DNA from 3 places in the Lacrimispora struthionigena genome. Region 3 is predicted to be linked to each of the others. Evidence: riboswitches for the same ligand, from Rfam matches in the RefSeq annotation. Region 3 holds a riboswitch; each other region holds the start of a gene.
What was found. A riboswitch is a leader RNA that binds a small molecule or an ion and turns the genes downstream of it on or off. The one in region 3 is predicted to bind thiamine pyrophosphate.

Region 1 (8,124 bases), 1.0 Mb from region 3:
CAACTGCCTATTCTCATACATACACCGGTACAATAGGCGGTGATCTAAAAGGGGGAATCCAAGCTCAACTAGGATACTCTTTTGGAAAGACTGTTACTTTCGGTATATCAAAAAACAGTGGTTCGTTAAAAAAGGGGGAATATGTAAAAGCTTACTATCAGAAAAATTTTGATGTCTCAAAAATTCAACAAACAGATCTGAAACGTACGACAGGATATATACTTTCAGGTGGTCAGTATAGGCCAGTGAATAGAATTGAAACAATTACATCTTATGTATACGCTAAAAAAGCAATTCAACCTAAAATAAAACTTGAGTACTGGGCGAATGGTAATCAGGTAAGGTCAGACTCGGCAGGACATCCAACTCATGTTGAATACTACGAATTCATTAATGGTCAATATTGTCAGGTAGGGAGCAATTAAATGAAAAGTTATTTTGGGGCATTGCTATTGGGATTAAGTTTTCTTAGCTTAGCTATTTTGATTTCATTAGCAAAAGTTTCGATGTATTTAGATAAGTTGAATGGCTTAAATTATTACACAGATATTTATAAGTATATTAATCCAATAGAAATTATCAGTGTGATTATTTCTGCCATCATAGCTTGCATACTAATGGGTAAAAAAGGATAGTAACATATATTAATGATCCAGATTATTAAAAATATGAAATATTAATCCAACTTTTCAGGTTAAAAGGGGACCGTTGCTCTATAGGAGAAATCTTTCAGAACAACGGTTCTTTTAAGTTAAAAAAATTATATTTAACTTGTTTATCTATTGGCCAATGAGCTGCCGCAGATAGGAGAGCAATCCAAGTCTGCGAAATGTTTCTAATAAGAATGCAGCAAATACGGTCCCACATACAGTGCTCATCAAAAAAGGAACTACAAAAAAGAAAACAGCAACATCCTTGCCAAGTATCAGCGTCGCAACCGGATAGCAGAGGATTGCACCGATGATTCCTGTCCCAGTAATTTCTCCCACGTAAGCCCATAGAAGTTTTCCGGTCTTTTGAAACAGAAGCGCACTGAAAAATGCCCCCACCATACTTCCGGGAAATGCAAGAAGGGTTCCGGTACCGGATAAGTTTCTGATAAGAGATGAGATAAATGCCATGGCAACACCGTAAGCGGGGCCTAAAAATACTCCTGCGAGGACATTTACTAAGTGCTGAATGGGAAAACATTTAGAGGCTCCAATGGGAATGGAAAAGCCGGAAAGTGAAACGGTAAGTGCCACAAGCATTCCACTGGCTGCCATTTTTTTAATTGTAACTCCTGAAGAAATCCGGGATATACCTGTTTTGCCTGAGTCTGTTTTTAAATACATGTTTTTACTCCTTCCTGGTCAATCTCATTCATCATAGATGTTGACAATTTCTCCGTCTAAAATCCGGTTCATATTTTTCATTGCACAGAAGTTGCCGCACATGGAACAGGTATCTTCCTTTTCCGGTTTGGAGGATGCACGGTACCTTCTGGCTTTTTCCGGATCAATGGCCAGATTAAACATAGCTTCCCAATCAAGGCGTTTTCTTGCATCACTCATCTGGTAATCCCATTCCTTTGCCCCTTTGATGCCCTTTGCCAGGTCAGCAGCATGGGCAGCGATCCGTGCAGAAATAATGCCTTCCTTCACATCATCGGCATCGGGAAGCCTTAGATGTTCCGCAGGGGTCACGTAGCAGAGAAAAGAAGCGCCGGCAGCGGCGGCTATGGCACCTCCGATGGCTGCGGTAATGTGATCGTAACCGGGAGCAATGTCTGTAACCAGAGGTCCTAATACATAGAAGGGAGCGCCTTTACAGATGGTCTGCTGAATTTTCATATTGGCGGCAATCTGGTCAAGAGGCATGTGTCCGGGTCCTTCAATAATTACCTGTACATCCTTTTCCCACGCGCGGCGGGTCAGTTCCCCAAGGGTTACCAGCTCTTCAATCTGGGAAATATCGGAAGCATCTTCAATACAGCCTGGACGGCAGGCGTCTCCAAGACTTAATGTGACATCGTGCTCCCGGCAGATTTCCAGAATGCGGTCGAAGCTTTCATAAAATGGGTTTTCATTTCCCGTCATCTCCATCCAGGCAAAGATAATGGAGCCGCCTCTGGATACAATATTGGTCAGGCGTTTTGCTTCTTTAAAACGATGAGCCGTCTGCTTGTTGATGCCCACGTGAATGGTCATGAAATCCACTCCGTCTAACGCATGCATTTCCACAATCTGAATCCATTCCTCAGAAGTTATCTCCTTAAGTGGTTTATGATAATAAACCACGGCATCATAGATTGGCACAGTTCCAATCATGGCCGGGCACTGGCTTGTCAGTCTTTTTCTGAATTTCCTGGTATCTCCAAAGGAACTTAAATCCATAATGGATTCCGCTCCCATTAAAACTGCATCCTCAACCTTTTTTAGTTCTAATTCCATGTCGTTTAAATCTCTGGAAGTTCCAAGATTTACATTAATCTTTGTTTTCAGCATGGAGCCAATGGCATTTGGCTCTAAGCAGGCATGGTGTTTGTTGGCTGGAATCACTGCCTTGCCTTCGGCCACCAGCTCCATTAACTCTTCCGGTTTCATTCCCTCTTTTTTGGCTGTGATTTCCATTTCTCTGGTCAGAATGCCTTTTCTTGCGGCATCCATCTGTGTAGTGTAATTCATATGTAGTCCTCCTTCATTTTGAAGGGATTTACGGCACAGGACAAAAAAAGAGCCCATACCAAATAGGTACAGGCCCAGATAGATACATCCGTCTTGTATAAATCCCTACGTTGGCATTACCCAAATCAGGTTATAAAGGTCGAAGTTTGATAACTTCCTCTCAGCCCGCATACGAGCTCCCTCTTGTGGCACTAGTGTAGCACCGGTACATATGGATGTCAAGTAGATAATCATTTCGTTATGGCAGATTTCATCTCTCTTATGTAGTCACAAATCGGCGCTACACAATCTTTGCCATGCAAGGCAGCCAGCTTTACAATGGCACTTCCCACGATAATGCCATCTGCATATTTACTTAATTCCTTCGCCTGCTCCGGTGTTGAAATACCAAATCCGATGGCACAGGGGAGGTCCTTGGAGGCTTTTACCAGAGAAACCATATCCTCGATATCCGAGGTGATTTCTTTTCTTACGCCGGTTACGCCCATGGAAGAAACGCAGTAAACAAATCCCTCCGCTTCAGATGCGATGGCAGTAATCCGTTCCTTGGAAGTAGGTGCGATGAGAGAAATCAAGTCAATCCCGTACTTTTGGCAGATGGGATGAAGCTCTTCTTTTTCCTCAAAAGGCATGTCGGGCACAATAAGAGCATCAATGCCGCATTCTGCCGCATTTTTAATAAAACGCTCACTTCCATATACAAATATGGGATTAATGTATGTCATAAACGCCAGAGGGACATTTGTTTTTTGCCGTATACGGGTGACAGATTCAAAAATTTTATCTGCAGTCGTGCCAGCAGCAAGAGCACGCTGGTCTGCTTCCTGGATCACGATTCCCTCTGCAACCGGGTCAGAAAAAGGGATTCCCAGCTCTATTATATCAGCACCTGCCTCTGCCATGGCAGGAACCAGCTGCTCTGTTACGGTAAGATCCGGATCCCCGGCTGTAATAAACGGAATAAATGCTTTTCCTTTTAAAAATGCTTCACTGATTCTACTCATAGATTTCTACCCCCTTGTAACGAGCAATTGCGGCCACATCTTTGTCTCCACGGCCGGATAAGTTGATGACGATAATCTGGTCTTTTCCCATAGAAGGCGCAATCTTTCTGGCATAGGCGATTGCATGGGCGCTTTCAATGGCAGGAATGATTCCTTCTTTTCGGGATAAATATTCAAATGCCTCCACTGCTTCCTTATCAGTAACAGGAACATAATCAGCCCTGCCGGTGTCAAACAGTGCGGCGTGTTCGGGTCCGATACCCGGATAGTCAAGTCCTGCTGAGATAGAGTATACGGGAGCGATCTGTCCGTACTCATCCTGGCAGAAATAGGATTTCATTCCATGGAAGATGCCTACGGTTCCAGTGGAAATAGTAGCAGCATTTTTATCAGTGTCAATGCCGTGTCCGGCAGCCTCACAGCCTACCAGCTTAACAGAACTGTCTCCGATAAAATCATAGAACAGGCCCATGGCATTGCTGCCGCCGCCCACACAGGCAATGAGCATATCGGGCAGCTTTCCTTCTGCTTTTAAGATCTGTTCCCTGACTTCTTTTCCGATGATGCTTTGGAAATCACGTACAATGGTGGGAAATGGATGAGGTCCCATAACAGAGCCCAGAACGTAGTGGGTATCCTCCACTCGGTTGGTCCATTCCCGAAGGGTTTCATTTACCGCATCCTTTAATGTTTGGGTTCCGCTGGTAACCGGATGAACCCTGGCTCCTAAAAGCTCCATACGAAATACGTTTAATGCCTGGCGGTCCGTATCCTCTTTTCCCATGAAAATTTCGCATTCCATTCCCATTAAGGCTGCAGCAGTAGCAGTAGCCACACCGTGCTGGCCAGCACCGGTTTCTGCGATAACGCGGGTTTTTCCCATTTTCTTAGCCAGGAGAACCTGACCCAGTGCATTGTTGATTTTATGAGATCCTGTGTGGTTTAAATCTTCCCGCTTTAAATAAATCTTTGCACCGCCAAGATCCTCTGTCATTTTTTCTGCATAGTACAAAAGAGATGGTCTTCCTGTGTAAGTTTCATGAAGTGCCTTTAACTCTGCAAGAAATTCTTCATCCTGCATACAGGCATTGTATGCTTTTTCCAGTTCCGTCACTGCATTCATCAGCGTTTCGGGGATAAATTGTCCGCCGTGCTGTCCAAATCTTCCTTTTGACATAATTTTACACTCCTTACTGTTTGTATGATTTCTTTTATTTTTTCCGGATCTTTTCTGCCTTCCGTTTCAACAAGACTGCTGACATCCAGGCAGAAAGCTTCTGTTTTAAGAGCACCTTCAATGTTTGCCATACCGACGCCGCCTGCCAGGAACCAGGGCTTTTTTATGGATGGTATCATGGTCCAGTCAAAGCTTGTTCCGCTGCCGCCCTGAATTCCTCTTACATAGGAGTCGAGAAGCAGATAGTCGGCTGAAAGTGTTTCCGCTTCTAAAATTTCCTTTGCTGACTGTACCCGGATAGCTTTAATAATGGGGACCGGACGGTCTAATTTGTCTTTCAGTTCCAGAATTTCCGCTTCACTTTCCTCCCCGTGAAGCTGGATCAGCTGAATAATATCATTTTTTACAAGGGAAATGATTTCGTCAGCTGGGCTGTTTACAAAGACACCCACAGCAGGGATTTCCGGGAGTAAATCATTTCTTAAAAGTGCTGCCTGCCTGGGGGTGAGCTGCCGTTTCCCGGGGGCAAAAACAAATCCTGCATAGTCCGGTTTATAGCAGTTAATGGCGAGCACATCTTCCTTCCTTGTAAGGCCGCAGATTTTGATTTTCTTTTCAGCGTATACCATTGGCAGCCTTCCTCATTTCCTGTAAAATCACTTTCTTATCTGGAGATCGCATCAGACTTTCTCCGATCAGGACTCCGTTTACTCCCGCCTGATACAGCCGTTTTACATCATCGGCGGTCTGTATTCCGCTTTCTGCAATAAAAACGGTTCCAGCAGGCACCAGACCCCTTAAACGGATCGAATTTTCAAAGTCAACTTCAAATGTCTTTAAGTTCCGGTTATTGACTCCGATCAGGCGGGCTCCTGCAGTCAGTGCGCTGTGGATTTCTGCTTCGTCATGAGCCTCAACAAGAGCGCTGAGTCCAAGACTGTCACAGATTTTCATGTATTCTTTCAGCTTTTCCGTATCCAGAAGGGCGCAGATGAGAAGTACTGCGGAGGCACCAAGCACCTTTGCCTCAAAGATCTGATAAGGATCTACGGTAAAATCCTTTCTTAAAAGAGGAAGGGAAACCGACTGGCTGATTTCGGTTAAATATTCCCCTTTTCCAAGAAAATAATCCGGCTCCGTCAGTACAGAGATGGCATCAGCTCCTGCTTCTTCATATTCCATGGCAATTTCCCTGTAAGGAAAATCAGGTGCAATCATTCCTTTAGAGGGGGAGGCTCGCTTTACTTCACAGATAAAGGAGATTCCGGGAGAGGAGATGGCTTTTTCAAAAGAGAAATCACACTCCCTTTTTCCGTCTTCAAATGCCATGTATGCCATTTCCTCCATCTGGCTTACTGGAATTGTTATTTTTGCCGCCTCAGCCCGCTGCTTTGAGGCAGCCGCCAATGTATCAAGAATCATAAAGCCACCTCATTTACTGCTTTCACAAATTCCTCCAGCTTTGCAGCAGCTTTTCCAGAATCAATTAAGTCAGCAGCAGTTTTGATGCAGTCGGAAATGGTACAGTTATCAATACCCAGGTAAAGGCTGAGAGCGGAATTTAAAATCACAATATCTCTCTTGGGACCCCGTAGGGTTCCGTTTAAAATTTCTTTCGTGATTACCGCATTCTCTGCAGGGGTTCCGCCCAGCAGATCGGATAAGCTGCTGCGGCTTAAGGAAAACTGTTCCGGCGTGATTTCATAGGGAATCAGCTCCCCGAAACGGATCTCACAGACATGGGTAGGACCCGTTACAGTTGCTTCATCCAGACCATCTGATCCGCAGACAACAAGCCCTCGTTTCACACCTAAATTACTTAACACCTGAGCAAGGGGTTCCACCAGCTTTTTGTCATAGACACCTAACAGCTGCATAGTGGCGCCTGCAGGGTTTGATAAAGGCCCAAGAATGTTGAAAATGGTACGGACTCCCAGCTCTTTTCTCACAGGACCTGCATACCTCATGGAAGAGTGATGGGTCTGTGCAAAGAGAAAACACATACCAGTCTCTTTTAAGACCTTACCAGATTGTTCTGCAGATAGACTTAAATTAACTCCCAGCTGTTCTAATACGTCCGCAGCACCGCTTTTACTGGAAACGCTTCTGTTCCCGTGTTTTGCAACCGGAACGCCTCCTGCAGCCACTACAAAGGCGCTGGTAGTGGAGATATTAAAGGTTCCCACCTCATCCCCTCCTGTACCCACGATATCAATAACAGGAAAATCAGGAGCCAGTTTCATGGCTTTCTCTCTCATAACAGTTGCGCAGGCGGTGATCTCATCTATGGTCTCACCTTTCATGCGAAGAGCCGTTAAAAATGCTGCCATCTGGGCGGGAGTGGTTTCTCCGCTCATAATTTCATTCATAACCTCTCTTGCCGCTTCAAAACTAAGGTCCTGCCCTTCAATTATCTCATGGATTGCTTCTTGAATCATTGGGTTACCTCCTTTATATAATGGTCAGAAAATTTTCTAATATAGTCATTCCATCTGGTGTGAGTATGGATTCCGGGTGAAACTGAAGTCCGTAGACCGGATAATCCTTATGCTTTACTGCCATGACTTCTCCGATGGAATCCGTTCCGATTACAGTCAGGCAGTCCGGAAGGGAATCTTTTTTGGCAATCAGAGAATGGTATCTGGCAGCAGGGATTGTATCTGGAAGTCCCTTAAAAATGGGATCTGAGTGATCAATGTCAATCAGACTCTGCTTTCCATGCATCAGTTTTTTTGCGTGGGTAATATTCGCCCCGTACACCTCACAGATTCCCTGGTGCCCCAGACAGACGCCAAGAATGGGAACCGTTCCAGCAAGCTCCTTTACCACCGTCTCGCACACACCGGCATCCTTTGGGTATCCCGGCCCGGGAGAAAGTATGATATGGGAAGGGTGCAGGAGGCGGATTTCCTCAACCGTCAGTTCGTCATTTCTTATAACTTTTATATCCGGTTCAATGGAACCGAACAGCTGGACCAGATTATAGGAGAAGCTGTCATAATTATCAATCAGCAGTATCATCAGTCATTCACCTCCCCAGCCGTTTCAATTGCATGGATTACAGCTTTTGCCTTATTACCAGATTCCTCATACTCCAGCTCCGGAACACTGTCAGCCACAATTCCGCCGCCTGCCTGAACGGTTACCGTTCCATTTTTCTTCACTGCCATTCGTATGGCAATGCAGGTATCCATGTTTCCGGTAAAATCAATGTATCCAAGAGCACCGCCGTAGATGCCCCTTGGTTCCCTCTCCAGCTCCTCAATAATCTCACAGG
Region 2 (8,124 bases), on a different contig from region 3:
GGTAATTTCGCGTATTGCATGTTTTATCCTCCTGATTTGTATTTTTTAAGGCAATATTTCATTGCCGGATACACTGATTTAAATTTGAAACCGGTCTGACAGATCCATAAAGAGAGATTCCCTGCCGAAACCACCTGACTTTGATATGATATTAATTCTTTTTCCCTTGTAGAGGACTTCTGAGAGTACAACACCCTGTTCAACCTCACAGACAGGTGAAATAACGTTTATGCCAGTCTGTCTTACAAACTGGTATAGAAGATCTCCACCCATGAGAAAAACAGTAGCGTTTACTCCACGATCAATCAAACCTTCGATCAGCTGTGCCATTACAGCGACCACATTTTCTCTGATCTGTGAAAGTTCAATCCCTTTTTCTTTTGCATATGCGTAGGTCTTCTCAGGCTCGTCCGGTCCGTTGGCATTTAAAATAACCACAGGTGATTCCTCACAGGATTGAAGCACATGAGACACCAGGCTGCACGCCGAATCTCCATTTGCCCAGGAAGGACTCAGTTTTTCTTCCGGAGTCAGATGGTAATGAGGAGCTCCATTTCTTACAGCATAGCTGCATTGGGCCAGAGACACCGGATGAATGCTGCCGCATGCGATGAGCAAATGAGGAGATATTTCCGGTATTTGAGGTTTGCTCCCGCAAAGCCCTGTCAGGGTGGGGAGCAGCGACGCGAAGCCTGCACAGCCAGCCAGCAGATGTATTTCCCCTTTCTCTTTCAGCTTCTGTGCAATCTGCTCCAGATCGTCTGCTGACTGTGAATCATGAATCAGGATTCCTTCATACTGGCTCCAGTCCTGTCGGGGATCTTCTATAATGAAAGAAGTGATATCTGTCTGGGACCGGATAATCTGTGTAATGTCAGAATATAAAACAGGTTCAAAGGGATCTTTTCCAAAAATGCTTTTATCAATAGGAATGTTGTCAGCGTAGTGGATTCCCTTTCTGGTTGTGCGGTTCATCTGGGGATAAGCGGGAATAAAATGGATCCGCTTCTGTCCACCAGCTTTTAGTACAGCAGAAAGCTCTGCTCCGATATTTCCACGAAGAACGGAATCCGTTTTTTTATATACATAAGGAATTCCAGCTTTTCGTGCGTGCTCCGTTATGGAAAACACAGCTTCATAGGCGTCTTTCTGGTTTAAGTGACGGGTTTCGGCATCAACCACCAGGACATCAGTTTCAGGGCTGAAATCTGACGTATTAAACTTACAATCTAAGGTAACATACGCAGTTGCACCACTTGCTGATAACTGGACACTGGTATCCAGTGCGCCCGTAAAATCATCTGATATTATTAATAATTTAATCATGTAATTCCCTTTTCCATCTGCTTTTATCAGGTTTTAATAAACGCCCTTATATCTTAAAAACATGATACCATACGGGGATAGGTTCACCAACCAATTAAATCATTGTTTTAGTTCATATATGAAACACATCATAGAAACGAGTTAAAGGTTTTTGTATAAAATACACAAATTAATTTTATTGCTTTCAAAGAAAAGTGAAATATGGTATAATGAATTATAAACAAATTGTTCCAAATATGAACGATTTGGAACGACAACAAGAACATGCCATTCATATTATTTACGGGAGAAGAACTATGCGAAAAGAATACTTAATGGAATCAACAGATGTTTTAAGCCAGTTGGAGACATCGCTTCAGGGACTTTCGGATGCTTCAGTGGAAGAGAGAAGGTTAACGTATGGGCTTAACAAACTAAAGGAAGGGAAAAAGCCCAGCCTGATCGAAAAATTTTTAAAAGAACTTGCTAACTTTATGACAATTGTTCTGATTGTTGCAGCAGTTATTTCAGGAGTAACTTCGATTTATGCAGGGGAAAGCATGATTGATACCCTTATTATTATTTCTGTAGTTATCATCAATGCCGTTCTCGGTGTTTATCAGCAGTCAAAAGCAGAATCTGCAATCGAATCCTTGCAGGAGATGGCGGCAGCCACGTCAAAGGTAATCCGAAATGACAAGCTTCTCATTGTCCGTTCCGAAGAACTGGTTCCTGGTGACATTATTCTTTTAGAGGCAGGGGACAGCGTACCTGCAGATTCCAGAGTCTTGGAATCTGCCAGCTTAAAGGTGGAGGAAGCGGCGCTGACCGGAGAATCCGTATCCGTATCTAAGATGATGGAAGCCGTTTCAGGCGGATCAGGAGAGGTTGGGCTGGCAGACAGAAAGAACATGGTTTATACTGGTTCTACCATTGTGTATGGAAGAGGTAAGGCTGTGGTATGTTACACTGGCATGGAGACTGAAATCGGGCATATTGCCGATGCACTCAACACAGCGAAAGAGGAAGAAACCCCGCTGCAGATTAAATTAGACCAGCTTTCCAAAGTACTGTCCATTATGGTTCTTGGAATCTGCGCTCTTATGTTCGCCATAGATTTAATAAGAATTGGCATATCTGGAGGCGGAATTCATTTAGAGCAGATTATTGATACCTTTATGATTGCTGTTTCTCTGGCAGTAGCCGCTATTCCGGAAGGTCTGGCAGCCGTTGTTACCATTCTGCTTTCCATTGGTGTGACTAAGATGTCAAAGAAACATGCCATTATCAGAAGACTGACGGCAGTGGAAACCCTGGGGTGTACCCAGATTATCTGTTCAGATAAGACAGGAACCTTAACACAAAACAAAATGACGGTTGTGGAGCATTCTGCATCTGATGAAACTCTTTTGATGACTGCCATGTCACTTTGCTGTGACGCACAACTGGATCTGGACAGTTCACAGGCAGTGGGAGAACCTACGGAATGTGCCCTGGTTAACGATGCATTTAAAAACAGTTTGTCAAAGACAGAGTTATCCAGGTTATATGTAAGAATTGGGGAAGCGCCCTTTGATTCTGTCAGAAAAATGATGTCAACGGTTCATAAAAAAGCAGACGGCACTGTAATACAGTTTACAAAAGGAGCTCCTGATGAGGTTTTAAAGCGATGCACCAAAGTTTATACAGGGGCTGGCATTGCAGAAATGACAGATGAAATACGCGAAGCCATTTTAAAAACCAATAAGAGCATGGCTGATAAGGCGCTCAGGGTTTTGTGCGGTTCCATGAGAGAGTGGGACAGCGCTCCGGCTGCTATGGAACCGGATATTCTGGAAAAAGAACTGGTGTATCTGGGATTGTCCGGAATGATTGATCCGGTTCGCCCGGAAGTAAAAGCAGCCATTACAGAGTGCCAGGAAGCAGGGATCCGTCCGATCATGATCACTGGGGACCATAAGGATACCGCAGTTGCCATAGCAAAAGAGCTTGGAATTCTTGAAAATGAAAGCATGGCAATTACCGGTGCCCAACTTCAGAAGATCTCCGATAAAGAACTGGAACAGACCATACAGAATTTTTCTGTTTATGCAAGAGTTCAGCCCGAACATAAAGTTCGTATTGTTAAGATATGGAAGAAGCTTTCCAAAGTAACCGCCATGACAGGAGACGGAGTGAACGATGCTCCTTCTATTAAAGAAGCTGATATTGGGGTAGGAATGGGAATTACCGGAACAGATGTGACTAAGGATGTTGCAGATATGGTACTTGCTGATGACAATTTTGCAACCATCGTAGCTGCAGTAGCAGAGGGCCGCCGTATTTACGACAATATCCGTAAAGCGATCCAGTTTTTACTTTCCTCAAATCTTGCAGAGGTAATTGCCGTATTTGTGGCCAGTCTTTTAGGATTTACTATTTTAAAGCCGGTGCATTTGTTGTGGATCAATCTGATTACAGACTGTTTCCCTGCCATTGGTCTTGGTATGGAAGCAGAAGAAGGCGATATTATGAAGCGGGATCCCAGAAGCCCCAAAGATGGTGTATTTTCCGATGGAATAGGAGCCGAAACGGCATTTCAGGGTATGGTAATTGCCATCCTCACTCTGGCGGCGTACTTTATCGGACATTATATGGAAAGCGGAGTATGGGAAATTGCGGAGAGTTCCGATGGTATGACGATGGCGTTTTTAGCCCTGTCCCTGCTTGAGATGTTTCACTCCTTTAATATGCGTTCCAGAAAGGATTCCATCTTTCATTTAAAATCGCGGAATAACTTTTTGACCGCATCATTGGCAGTATCCTTCGTTCTGACAACCGCTGTCATTTATGTTCCGTTTTTACGGGAAGCGTTTTCCTTTGAACATATTTCATTGGTGGAATATCTTGTGGCGGTATTGATTTCCGTTTCCATCATTCCCATTGTGGAAATCACCAAGCTGCTAAAGCATAAAAAGAAATAATGTGATTATGAAAAATACCGTCCCGGGGGGCGGTATTTTTTGCCTGAATTGTGCCCGGTGCAGCCTGGGTTGTATTTATATTTGCTTAATTTCAGCCGATAATAAAAGTAGAAAAACTCAATTAGTTTCTGTTTAGGAGGAAAATTTTATGGAAATAACCGGGTTAAATAAATACTGCCATACCGACACAGCATCAAAAAATGTGAGAACAAAATATAATGATGGCGCAGAAATAAATATGGCTGAGGTATTCAGAAAGGAAGTATTAAATTGGGAGAAAAAAATCAAGAAAAAGATTAATGAGGATTTAGAAAATGACCGTGAAGGCAATAATAATATGTCTGAAAAAAAATGGAGTGCTTTCATGAATGGAGTGGATAAAGCGCTGAATGCTTATAATCAGAATGAAAATACAGATATTAAAACGGATTATTCCAGACCCAATATGGAAAGTAAACGGCTTCGTGATGATTCTTTTGCAAAATCCCAGATAAGTGTACTTGATTCTTTTCAAAAGTATTATTGGTAGGATACAAATAAAATAGTAGCCCGGATAGATATAGATCTATGCCGGACTACTATCTGTTTTAACCGTTTACTGCCTGGCGTTTCATCTGGGTGATGGCTTCGATGACCGGTGGCAGATATAATATTACGATAGTTACAACCATTTCAGGAATAATATAGGTAGCGTTATATCCAAAGGTATATAAAAGCGGGTTCATGCCTTCCGGCGCATAGGAAGCAAAGAATATGTAACCGGAAATAACATGGCAGATATATCTGCCTAAAACACCTGTGATATATCCTGGAATCAGTCCGTATTTTTTGTTATGAAACAATCCGGAAAGGCCCAGACAGCCAAATGCTATGGGATAGTCCAGGAGAACCTGAACAGGAGCGTAAATATATGGCCCCATAATAAACTGAAGAATTCCGTATGCCACTCCTGTCATGATTCCGGCTTTAACGCCGTAGATATAGCCGATCAGACAGATAAACAGCATGGAAAACAATGTGATGGAACCTCCGAACGGAAGTGAGGCAAATTTGATGAAAGAAGCCACCATAGCCAGTGCCATCGCACCTGCGCAGGTTACCATCTGGCGGGTTTTCAGCTGTCTGGTAGGAAGTGTTTTGCCAGTAAGCAGATGAATCCCCAGTAAAATTATTAAAAGTGCTGCAATCACCAGTCCGTAACCGGCTGGCTTTAAAAGGTATTCTCCGGATTCCTGAGAATAGGTTAGAAAAAATGACATAAAAAAACCTCCTTCGTATGCACAGGAGGGGACTACTACTATTGCTTCCTTCCGCCGGCATTATCCGGTTCAAGTAGTAAGGGTCAGGTAAATACCATTCTCAGCCTAAGGCTCCCCCAGCGTGTCATAATTTTTTCATTTCGGTGTGAGTATAACTGAAATAAAAGGGAATGTCAAGATATTTAAGCCTGTAAAATAAGTATAAAAAAGTAAATTAAGCACAACCTAGTAAAGCAGTGCATCATTGCATTTTTTCAATTAAAAAATACAGATGCGGAGGTTGTATCTATGACAGGCTTTATCATTGCCCTGATATCAGGAGCGCTTATGAGCATACAGGGAGTATTAAATACGGGAGTGTCCAAGCAGACAAGCATGTGGGTTTCCACAGGCTGGGTCCAGCTGACTGCTTTTTTGACCTGCCTCATTTTATGGTATTTCTCAGGGAGGGACGATATTTCAGCCCTTCTTTCGGTTCACCCCAAATACATGCTGATCGGAGGCATTATCGGTGCATTTATTACTTACACAGTTGTGAAAAGTATGGGGACGTTAGGTCCGGCAAAAGCAGCACTGGTGATAGTATTGTCCCAGATCGTGGTGGCTTATGCAGTGGAGGTATTTGGTTTATTTGGCGTAGAAAAAGTTGGATTTGAGTGGAAAAAACTGATTGGAGCAGTTGTAGCCATCATAGGCATTATAATCTTTAACTAATTTGGAAATAGTGCTTGTATTTACTTATTTCTTTAGGTAGAATAGGTACAAGGGCTGAGGATGGGATCCTTTTTTACAAAATTTTGTAAAGGGAGGATTCCATGAACTATCATAGGATTAAGATCGCAGCCATAGCTTTCTGCGTAATTATATGCAGTATTTGCTATGGCTTAAACAGAAATCATAAATACCGGGAAGAAGGGTTTGTTTCCATTCAGGAGACACCTGCATCGTCACAAGAGGAAACGTTAGCCGGGGATTTAAAAGAAACATCAAAAGAACCGATACGTATTTGCTATGTACATATATGCGGAGAGGTGGCTTTTCCAGGCGTCTATGAGCTGGAGGAGGGAAGCCGTATCTTTCAGGCTGTGGCAGTAGCCGGAGGTTTTACGGAGAATGCAGCAGCTGATTCGCTAAACATGGCGGAACCGGTCAAAGACGGGATGAAGCTTAAAGTGCCGGACAAGGAAGAAGCCAAAGTGCTTTTGGACCAGGCGTTATCTTCCGGACCAGGTTCATCGGAAGGCAGACGTAAAGTGAATCTTAACACGGCTGACAAGGACCAGCTCATGACCTTAAGAGGAGTGGGAGAGGCGAAGGCGGATGACATCATTCGTTACAGGGAGAGTCACGGTGGATTTCAGAAGATTGAAGACATTATGAAGATATCAGGGATCAAGGAGGCAGCCTTTCAGAAGATAAAAGACGATATCACGGTTTAAATAGAAGACAGAGGTGCAAAATGGCAAGTGTTTTAGTAGTAGATGACGAAAAACTGATTGTAAAGGGAATGAGATTCAGTCTGGAGCAGGACGGTATGGAAGTGGACTGTGCCTATGATGGTGAGGAAGCCATTAATCTGGCAAAACAGAAGGAATACGATGTAGTGCTTTTGGATGTCATGCTTCCAAAGTTTGATGGATATGAGGTTTGTCAGGCCATCCGGGAATTTTCTGAGATGCCCATCATTATGCTGACAGCCAAGGGCAACGATATGGATAAGATTCTGGGGCTTGAGTATGGAGCTGATGATTACATTACGAAGCCCTTTAACATTCTGGAAGTAAAAGCAAGAATTAAGGCAATTATGCGTAGAAACGCCAAGAAGGGGAGACGGGATAAAAAGGAAGACAGCCATCTGGTGACAGCCGGTGATTTAAAGCTGGATCGGGATGCCAGAAGGGTCTTTATTGCAGAAAAAGAGATCAATTTAACAGCAAAAGAATTCGATCTTCTGGAGCTTTTAACCTGCAATCCCAGCAAAGTTTACAGCAGAGAACAGCTGCTTACTTACGTTTGGGGGAATAAGGCGATGGACACAGGCGATGTCCGTACTGTAGATGTTCATGTAAGGCGTCTGAGGGAGAAAATTGAGCCCAGCCCCAGCGATCCCAAATATGTGCATACGAAATGGGGCGTAGGATATTATTTCCGCGTCTAGTGAAAAAAAGGAGGATTTCTGCCGGGAGACTGGAGAGATCCGCCTTTTCTTAAATTAAGGAGTGCCGAAACGATGAAAAAAAGCCCGCAGGGTGAACGATGGAGAAGGCTTGACAATACGGCAAAGATTTTTCCTGTCATAGCCGATGAAAATTTAAGCAATGTGTTCCGGATCAGTGCCCAGCTAAAAAGTGAAGTGGTACCTGGAACCTTACAAAGAGCGTTAGAGGAAGTTCTGCCACAGTTTGAAGGATTTTCCGTGAAACTGAGGAGAGGCTTTTTCTGGTATTATTTTGAACACAACAGCCGGATGCCGGTCATTGAACGGGAGACAACTTATCCCTGTAAGTATATTGACCCTCACAGCAACCAGCTTTTTTTATTCCGGGTCACTTATTTTGGAAGCCGGATCAATCTGGAAGTATTTCATGCTGTCACAG
Region 3 (8,124 bases):
CTTCTTGTCAATATACCAATCTCATCCTTGCTGTTATGGATATAAACTTCACTTTCCAAATCTCCGTCAGCCAGAAGTTCCATACGTCTGGTGATTTTCTTAATTGGGTTCGACAGGCGGTTTGCCAGCATAAAGCTTGCAGCAATACCAATAATGATTAATACACAAGAGGAAACCAGGAGCAATACAATTGTGTATATAATGGAGGAAGTCATTTCCTTAACAGGCGCCACCACTCCGTAGGACCAGCCATCGGAATTACTCACAGGGCCAAAGGCACAGATTCTGGCACCTGTCTCATATTCATATCTGTCTACTCCCTTTTCCCCTTTTATCATCTTGCCATATACCTTTGACGCATTTACAAGGGAAGGATCTGTTTTCGCTTTTTCAATAAAGTTCTGTCGTTCTTCCACCAGATTGGGTCTCTTGTTGGCTACGAAGGTACCGGTACTGTCAAGCATAAATACATTGCCTGTCTTACCAATTACAATCTTTTCAATAATCCTGCTGAAGTAAAGGCTGTCCAGAACACCGATCACCACACCTGATTGAGAAGGCAGAGGAGAACAGACATAAAATACCATCTGATTGTCCAATGCTTCCGTTGAGGAGATTGTAGTATTTCCTTTTAAGCTGTCTGAGAAGAACGTTTTGGTTGAAAAATCCTGCCCATTAAGGGCCTGATCCGTACTGGACAGCTTTCCGTCCGGACCAGCAACTGCCAGTGCTTTAAATTTCGTATTTTTCATTGCCACATCCAGAGCATTCAGCTTCTTACCCATATCACCTGACTGCATCGTTCCCAGCTGACTGGCAAGACTTTCTGCCTGTTCCTTTAACAGACTGATCTCCGCAGCCAATGCGGTGTTGGCAATCTCTCCCATAGCATTCATATCACTTTTGGTGTTCTCGGTAATACTGTAATAACTGGCGCTGATACCTGTAATCACGTTGACCGCTGAGGTCGTAAATAACAAAAGAAATATAACAAAAAACAGTTTGCTTTTTATTGTCTTCATAAAAACATATCCCCCTTGTCATAGTAGTTAATTCTATTATACATTGGGATTGTTTATTTTACAAATATCTATTTCAAAAATCGACTAAATTTTACAATTTATTCCATAATGAAACTCATAACATCTCTTCTCATGGAATTTGGAGCAGATGTTTCCGGTTTCCCAATTCGTAAAAGCATCTGTATGGTCTGGCCCTGGCCGGCATAATCGTTTCTGAAACTATCATAGGGCTGTTTCATCTCCGGATATTCCTCCAGCACCTGGCTGAGAGGCTGCATGGCAAGACCCATGGTATGACCCGTAAGAATCATCCTGCTGTATAGCATACCGCTGAGCACCTGATCTGTCCGTGAGTTGGCGCTGGTTGTTATGACTGCATAGGCGGCAGTATGATCGACTGCTGTTTTCGTATAATGAATGAAGTTTTCAGATGCACCTTTTCCTTCATTAATAGATGGAAACATGGTGATTAATCCCTGGAGCAGATACCGTTTAAAGCCGGAAGCTCCCTGTCCTTCCACCGAATATCCCCATCGGTATTTGTTTTTTTCCTTTTCGTTTGCACGGAAGATTGCATTGGATTCCTCCATTGCCCTGGTAACCCCGGCTTCGATTGTTGCACTTTCCATAACGTAATTGCCGATTTTATTAAGATCAGCCTGATCGGTATAAATCTTTATGGACAGACTGTCCCGATCCGGTAATTTTAATAATTGGGAGATCTGGGAAGAATCAGGAGCTTCCATCTTATAATTTCCCCGGTTTGTATCTGCCAGATATATCCCACTGTAAAGAGGACTTTCTTCCTGCTTGGAAGGTATAAGAGTAATCTTAGCTACCGGTTTTTTATCCATGCTGCCTAAAATATCATTTTCCTCATATTCACCCTCTGGAAAGATGGCAATCTCAGTTTGAAATCCTTCCTTTTCTCCGGCCACTCTTACATACTCTAAGAATGTCCCCTGAGTAATCATCAGCTGCCGGTAAAGAGGATCTACCTCATTGGTAGTCCTCAGGCTGTCCGCATATAAGTAAAATACCATGGAATCTTCTTTGTCCAGTTTCACTTTCCACGGCTGCATATTGTGGTTGTTTGCTGCCAGCAGTCCGACCGCAGTCAGACGCACCCGGGGATCTGCAAACTTTGATGCATAATTTTTATTCCACGGTTCTAGATATGACTGCTTCATAAATCCTCCGCCCAGTATAAATAATACAAAAAACAGGAAAATAATGGAACTGGCCATACAGGCAATTATCTTTAAAAATACTTTCATACATCAGTCTCCTATGCCAAAACCAGCTGTATCATCAACTGAAAGGACTCCTCTAAGAAATCCTCCACGGAAGTATGGTGATAATTATCCAGATATTCCTTTTTCCTTCCACCTGCATTAAAAACTCCGATTGTAAATGCCCATAAAATCAGCGCAGTTTTCTCACAGTTCATATCCCGTTTAAAGCTTCCATCGTTTTTCCCTTTTTTCAGCGCCTCTAACAGAAAAGAAAGAACTTCCTCCCCCAGGCGGTAACACTCTTCTTTCGAGTCATCTGTGACGCCGCATTGATACCCATCATCCTTGGTTTCATACTCCATGATTGCCTTGAAGTAATCTGTATACTTCTGACGAAAAGAGAATAAGGTGAAAAAAATGCAGTGAAGCTCATCCAGCGCACTGGCTGGTTTTTCTTTTCCAAACCCTTCCTCCATCATTCTTAACAGCTGTCTGTAACCTCTGATCATAATTTCAAAATAGATCTGTTCCTTACTGTTAAAATATACATAAACGGTTCGTTTGCTGAATTCTGCTTTTTTTGCAACAGCATCCATGGAAGAATTCTCATAACCGTTTGCAAAGAATACTTTTTCCGCTGCGTCAATGATATCCTTTCTCTTAATTTCCTTTTCCTGTTGTTTCCGTTCTTCCGCTCCCAATAGTAATACCTCCTGTGTCCCATCATTTTAATAAGTAAACTGGTAGTTTACTTATTTTATAACAGTTTACAGATTATGTCAATCCCCACATATGATTTAATGGACCGCTGCCTTTCCCGATGTTTAACTGGTCATTTAAAGCTCCTGTAATATACGCTTTGGCATTTTTTACGCTCTCTTCCAGTGTGCAGCCGTTGGCAAGACTGCAGGCAATGGCAGAGGACAGCGTACAGCCGGTTCCATGGGTATTTGGATTGTCAATGCGTTTTCCTGTAATCCATACCATGTTTTCTTTGGTATAAAGTAAATCGTCAGATGTCTCCGTCAGGTGACCTCCTTTGATTAAAACTGCGCAGCCTAACTTTTGAAAGATTGCCTCTGCCGCTTTTTCCATGTGGTCTTTGCTGGTGATTTTTATATTGCAAAGGGACTCTGCTTCCGGAATATTGGGCGTGGCAAGAAGTGCTGCAGGCAGCAGTCTGCCAATCAGCGCATCCATTGCTGTTTCAGAAAGCAGCTTAGAACCGCTGGTTGATATCATAACCGGATCGACAACCAGATTTTTCACCTTATATTCTTTCAGTTTCGTGGCAATCATCTCGATAATTCCGCTGTTTGATACCATGCCGATTTTCACCGCATCAGGATAAATGTCGGTAAAAATACAATCCATCTGCTGTCCTACAAATTCAGGTGTCACATCCATAATCGATGTGACACCTGTGGTATTCTGGGCTGTAAGAGCTGTAATTACACTCATTCCATATACCTTGTGTGCAGTCATTGTCTTCAAATCTGCCTGAATACCAGCGCCGCCGCTGCAATCAGAGCCTGCAATCGTCAATACTTTTTTCATGAAACCGCCTCCTTCACCAATGATAAAAGAGTTTTTACTGCTTTTTCCTTCTCTTTGGCAGCAAAAACTGCAGAAATAACTGCTACTCCGTCAATACCGCTTCCTTTTAGTTTTAAAATATTGTTCTCATTGATTCCGCCTATGGCTATTACAGGAATGGATACGCAGTTACAGATTTCTTTTAAAGTCTCAAAGGTAACAGGATTGGCATCGGTTTTGGTGGAGGTCTCAAAGACTGCACCCACCCCGATATAATCTGCTCCGTTTTTCTCAGCCAGAAGTGCCTGCTCTTTCGTCTGAGCTGATACTCCCAGTATTTTGTCTTCTCCGATCAGCTCCCTGCATTTTTTTGCCTCCAGGTCTTTCTGCCCTACGTGAACACCATCTGCCCCTACCGCAAGAGCCACCTGAATATTATCGTTTATCACAAAAGGTATTTTATATTTTTCAGTGATTCTTCTAATCTCTTTTCCCTCTGCAACAAAGCTGTCATAATCAAGATTTTTTTCCCGAAGCTGAACAAACGAAGCCCCTGATTTAATAATTTCCTCCACCTGTTCGTGAAGTTTGTTCCCGTCAAGCCAGGTCCGGTCGGTCACCACATATAAAAGCATATTTTCTTTAGATACATTCATATTTTCCACCTTCTTCCAGCATCTGTTCATTCAGTCTGCTCATCTCATCAATCAGCAGCATACGGTATGTACCGGTGCCTCCGTGAAGCTGGCAAAGCTTTTCATATGCTAATTCCCCACACAGTCCCATCCCGCATACGGCAGCTGCAGAGGCCTTTAAAATACTGCCTGGATTGGCTCCCACAAAGCTTCCGGTAACAGCAGCAAGCATGCAACCGGTTCCAGTGATACTGCTCATCATGAAATGACCGTTTCTGATTGCATAAACATGATTTTCATCAGCAACCACATCAATGGCTCCTGTAATTGCGATGACGGAACCGGTTCTTTTTGAGAACTCTTTTGCAAAGTCTGCCACACTTTTTAAATTGTCCTCCGTCACTTTATCCCCTTCACAGGCATCCACACCTGACGTTCTTCCTTCTCCTGCTGCCAGAAATTTAATTTCCGATATATTACCTTTTATAACGGAAAACTGGATCTCTTCCAAAAGCTGATATGCTATTTTTTTCCGAAATGCCGATGCACCGGCTCCCACAGGATCAAAAACAACTGGCAGACCGCACTGATTTGCCTTCCTTCCTGCTGCCAGCATGGATATGGCGGTACGTTCATTCAGGGTTCCCATATTAAGTACAAGAGCGGAAGAAATAGCGGTGATATCGGTAACTTCATTGATATCATCTGCCATAATGGGAGATCCTCCACTTGCTAAAATGATGTTGGCGCAGTCGTTTACAGTTACATAATTTGTAATTGCATGAACCATTGGAACATTGTTTCTTACATTGGTAATAATTTGTTCAAACATTTTCCTTACTCCTTTTCCTGTTTTGAGGGAAAAAAATGAGATATGCCAATAAAGACATATCTCATGATAGTTAGTAAGAGTGGCTGTCCCTACGTTGGCATTACCCAAATCAGGTTATAAGGGTCGAAGTTCTTTACTTCCTCTCAGCCGGGTCACCAGCTCCCCAAAACATATTGAATTTTCTCGATTTTAACACAAGGGACAGATGCTGTCAATTCAATCCCTTCATATGGTTCACAAAAAACTCAACCAGCTCCGGATCAAACTGTTTACCTGAACCCTTAATCAGCTCGCTTTTTGCATAGGAGGCAGGCAGTGCCTTCCGGTAGCTTCTGTCACTTGTCATGGCGTCGTATGCATCAGCTATGGTGATGATTCTTGCAAACAGCGGAATATCTGTTTTGCTTCTTCCTTTGGGATACCCCTTGCCATCCCACCGCTCATGATGGCATAAAACAATCTCCGCTATCTCCGACATATTAGGGGAAGTATTTAGGATACGGTATCCGATCTCTGAATGTTTTTTGACCTCCTGATATTCATCCTCTGTTAAAATTCCGGGTTTATTTAAAACCTCTTCCTGAATTCCGATTTTCCCAATATCATGAAGGAGACCGGCCGCCTTAATCTTATTTATATCACTGTCAGGCAACCCCATCTGTTTTGCCATTGTCTCACAAATTTCTGCCACTCTCTGGGAATGCTGCTCCTCTCTTGGATTCTTTTCATGAAGGGTGTTTAATATAATATCAATGGTTTTGCTTCTTCTGCTACTGGCCTCATATAATTTATTCTGATACATCTCATCTTCTGCCAGCTTTACCGCTTTTTGAATCGACATCCCGAATTCCTCAATAATGTGATATCCGAACGAAACCGAAAGTTCGATTCCGTTGATGGTCTCCCTTGCACATTTTTCTTTTAATTCTCGGATATACCGGTCTGTCTCCCCTCTTTCTGTCCTTCTTAGAATAATCGCAAACTCGTCTCCGCCTACACGGCTGATTAATTCCCCTTTCTTTCCTGAATCCGCCAGGATTTCGGCGAAACGCTTCAGCATATAATCTCCATATTTGTGACCGAAGGAATCGTTTACCATCTTTAGTCCATTGAGATCTGCAAAAATAACACTGATGGGATGATTTTCGGAAAGATTCAGTTCCTTTGATGCCTGGTCAAAATACCTTCTGTTGTGCAGTCCTGTTATATGATCATGATAACTGATCTCTTCGATTTCTTTAATATAATTATGGGTTTCTGTAATGTTTCTGGCAATTGCAATGGCTTTGTCATCAAACCATTTTACAATCCGCAGTTCATGATATTCTGTAATCCGTGCAGTAGTCCACTCATACTCAATTTTCTGGTTTTCTCCAGTGAGAAAAACCTGATCGATCAGCTCCCTGCCTTTTGCAGCAATGGATTGTGGCATTACATCTGTAATATTTTTACCAATAAAACGCTCTCTCTTAAAAAACAGATGATCCAGATCTCCAATACAGTCTAAAAATACACCTTCCTGGGAAATGACAAATACGGTGTCAGGAATCGCTTCCATCAGCGAGTGGGCATATTTAAGGCTGTGATACATCTGTGTTTCCCGCTCAGTTAAAATCTGATTCTGCAAGATTAATTGTTTCTGGGATTCCACATTCTCTTTGAGAGAATGCTCCAGCTTCTCATTGCTTTGTTTTAACTGCTGCTTCATTTCATCGAGAGATTTTCCAATTAATCCAAATTCATCGGTTCTTTTTACCAGTTCCCTGCTGACTTCCTGATCAAAGCTGCGATCTCCTATCTCTTTTATTTCTCTTAAAATAGCTTTAACCGGATGGTCAATGATCCTGCCGGTGAGAATAAAAACGGTGAGGGACATAAACATAAGGGAAAGTCCGAATATCCATATGAATGTATTAGACAGCTGCACTATGGGTTTATTAATGGAGCTCTCCGGTACTTCGAAGACAATTTTCCAGCCCAGATCATTCAGTGTCTTATAAAACACAGTGATCTCCTGTTTATTTTTAATATAAGATGTTCTTCCATTCTCATTTGAAATAACTTCTGAAACAGCAGCAAGATAGGACTGATTATTGGAATCGTATACACTGCCTTTTGCTTTCACCGCAGCTTCACTTTCTGCAGCAAGATAGGCTCCTTCCCTATTTATAATATAGGTTGTGCCATCATGACTGGCAATGTAATCGGAGATAAATTTCTGCATGGAAGACAGTCCTACGTCCACAGTTACGCAACCTATAAATTTACCGTTACCATCATAGGCAGGCTGGGAACATGTAATCATATACAGATTACTGGTCTGATCATAGTACATATCCGTCCAAACAATGTTATTTGTTTTCTTCGCAAGAGCATAGTAATCCTGGGAAAAGTAATCATAGTCAGCGTTACTGTAATCAAATGTTGGTATGATCCGGTCGCCATCCCGGTACACATAGGGTCCCATATATTTTTGAGACTTGTCATATGCATATGGTTCATACCAGAACCCAGCCCCCAGTATAAACTGATTATCCTGGACAATGGGTTTCAAAATATTAATAAAATAATCGGGTGAATAATCTTTACAGCCATTTCCTGCAAATACAGCCAGAGCCTTGGATATTTCAGCTGCATCATTCATGTTCTTTTCGATGATGTTTTTCTGTATCTCTTTCTCTGCAGATATTCGTTCGCTGGTTTCATGATCAACCAGCGTTTTTGCTGTCTTTACACTGGCATTATAACTCAGCATGAGGACCACACATAATACGGGAATAACGATCAGAAGCATTTTCATTCGAATATGGCTAAGCATACCATCACCTCTATCATACGTATTCTTTCATTGAACTATTTCAAAT

Region 1: linked by a shared signal. The riboswitch ahead of thiC (phosphomethylpyrimidine synthase ThiC) and the one ahead of thiM (hydroxyethylthiazole kinase) in region 3 are both predicted to bind thiamine pyrophosphate.
Region 2: linked by a shared signal. The riboswitch ahead of thiT (energy-coupled thiamine transporter ThiT) and the one ahead of thiM (hydroxyethylthiazole kinase) in region 3 are both predicted to bind thiamine pyrophosphate.

The regions. Positions count from the first base shown of each region.
Region 1 covers NZ_JBMBWP010000002.1:1,805,591-1,813,714, reverse strand. The annotation lists gene ACOAOT_RS17550 (hypothetical protein) at 1-425, shown strand, start outside; gene ACOAOT_RS17545 (hypothetical protein) at 426-635, shown strand; gene thiW (energy coupling factor transporter S component ThiW) at 780-1,334, opposite strand; gene thiC (phosphomethylpyrimidine synthase ThiC) at 1,359-2,666, opposite strand; TPP riboswitch at 2,751-2,859, opposite strand; gene trpA (tryptophan synthase subunit alpha) at 2,897-3,670, opposite strand; gene trpB (tryptophan synthase subunit beta) at 3,663-4,847, opposite strand; gene ACOAOT_RS17520 (phosphoribosylanthranilate isomerase) at 4,793-5,476, opposite strand; gene trpC (indole-3-glycerol phosphate synthase TrpC) at 5,463-6,269, opposite strand; gene trpD (anthranilate phosphoribosyltransferase) at 6,266-7,285, opposite strand; gene ACOAOT_RS17505 (anthranilate synthase component II) at 7,299-7,868, opposite strand; gene ACOAOT_RS17500 (anthranilate synthase component I family protein) at 7,868-8,124, opposite strand, start outside.
Region 2 covers NZ_JBMBWP010000001.1:409,130-417,253, forward strand. The annotation lists gene ACOAOT_RS01895 (sialidase family protein) at 1-20, opposite strand, end outside; gene ACOAOT_RS01900 (four-carbon acid sugar kinase family protein) at 79-1,326, opposite strand; gene ACOAOT_RS01905 (cation-translocating P-type ATPase) at 1,623-4,268, shown strand; gene ACOAOT_RS01910 (hypothetical protein) at 4,417-4,797, shown strand; gene thiT (energy-coupled thiamine transporter ThiT) at 4,856-5,527, opposite strand; TPP riboswitch at 5,557-5,655, opposite strand; gene ACOAOT_RS01920 (DMT family transporter) at 5,816-6,241, shown strand; gene ACOAOT_RS01925 (helix-hairpin-helix domain-containing protein) at 6,343-6,966, shown strand; gene ACOAOT_RS01930 (response regulator transcription factor) at 6,987-7,685, shown strand; gene ACOAOT_RS01935 (DUF6320 domain-containing protein) at 7,758-8,124, shown strand, end outside.
Region 3 covers NZ_JBMBWP010000002.1:763,695-771,818, forward strand. The annotation lists gene ACOAOT_RS12510 (methyl-accepting chemotaxis protein) at 1-1,022, opposite strand, end outside; gene ACOAOT_RS12515 (Acg family FMN-binding oxidoreductase) at 1,121-2,299, opposite strand; gene ACOAOT_RS12520 (TetR/AcrR family transcriptional regulator) at 2,311-2,958, opposite strand; gene thiD (bifunctional hydroxymethylpyrimidine kinase/phosphomethylpyrimidine kinase) at 3,032-3,814, opposite strand; gene thiE (thiamine phosphate synthase) at 3,811-4,449, opposite strand; gene thiM (hydroxyethylthiazole kinase) at 4,436-5,260, opposite strand; TPP riboswitch at 5,329-5,436, opposite strand; gene ACOAOT_RS12540 (HD domain-containing phosphohydrolase) at 5,472-8,078, opposite strand.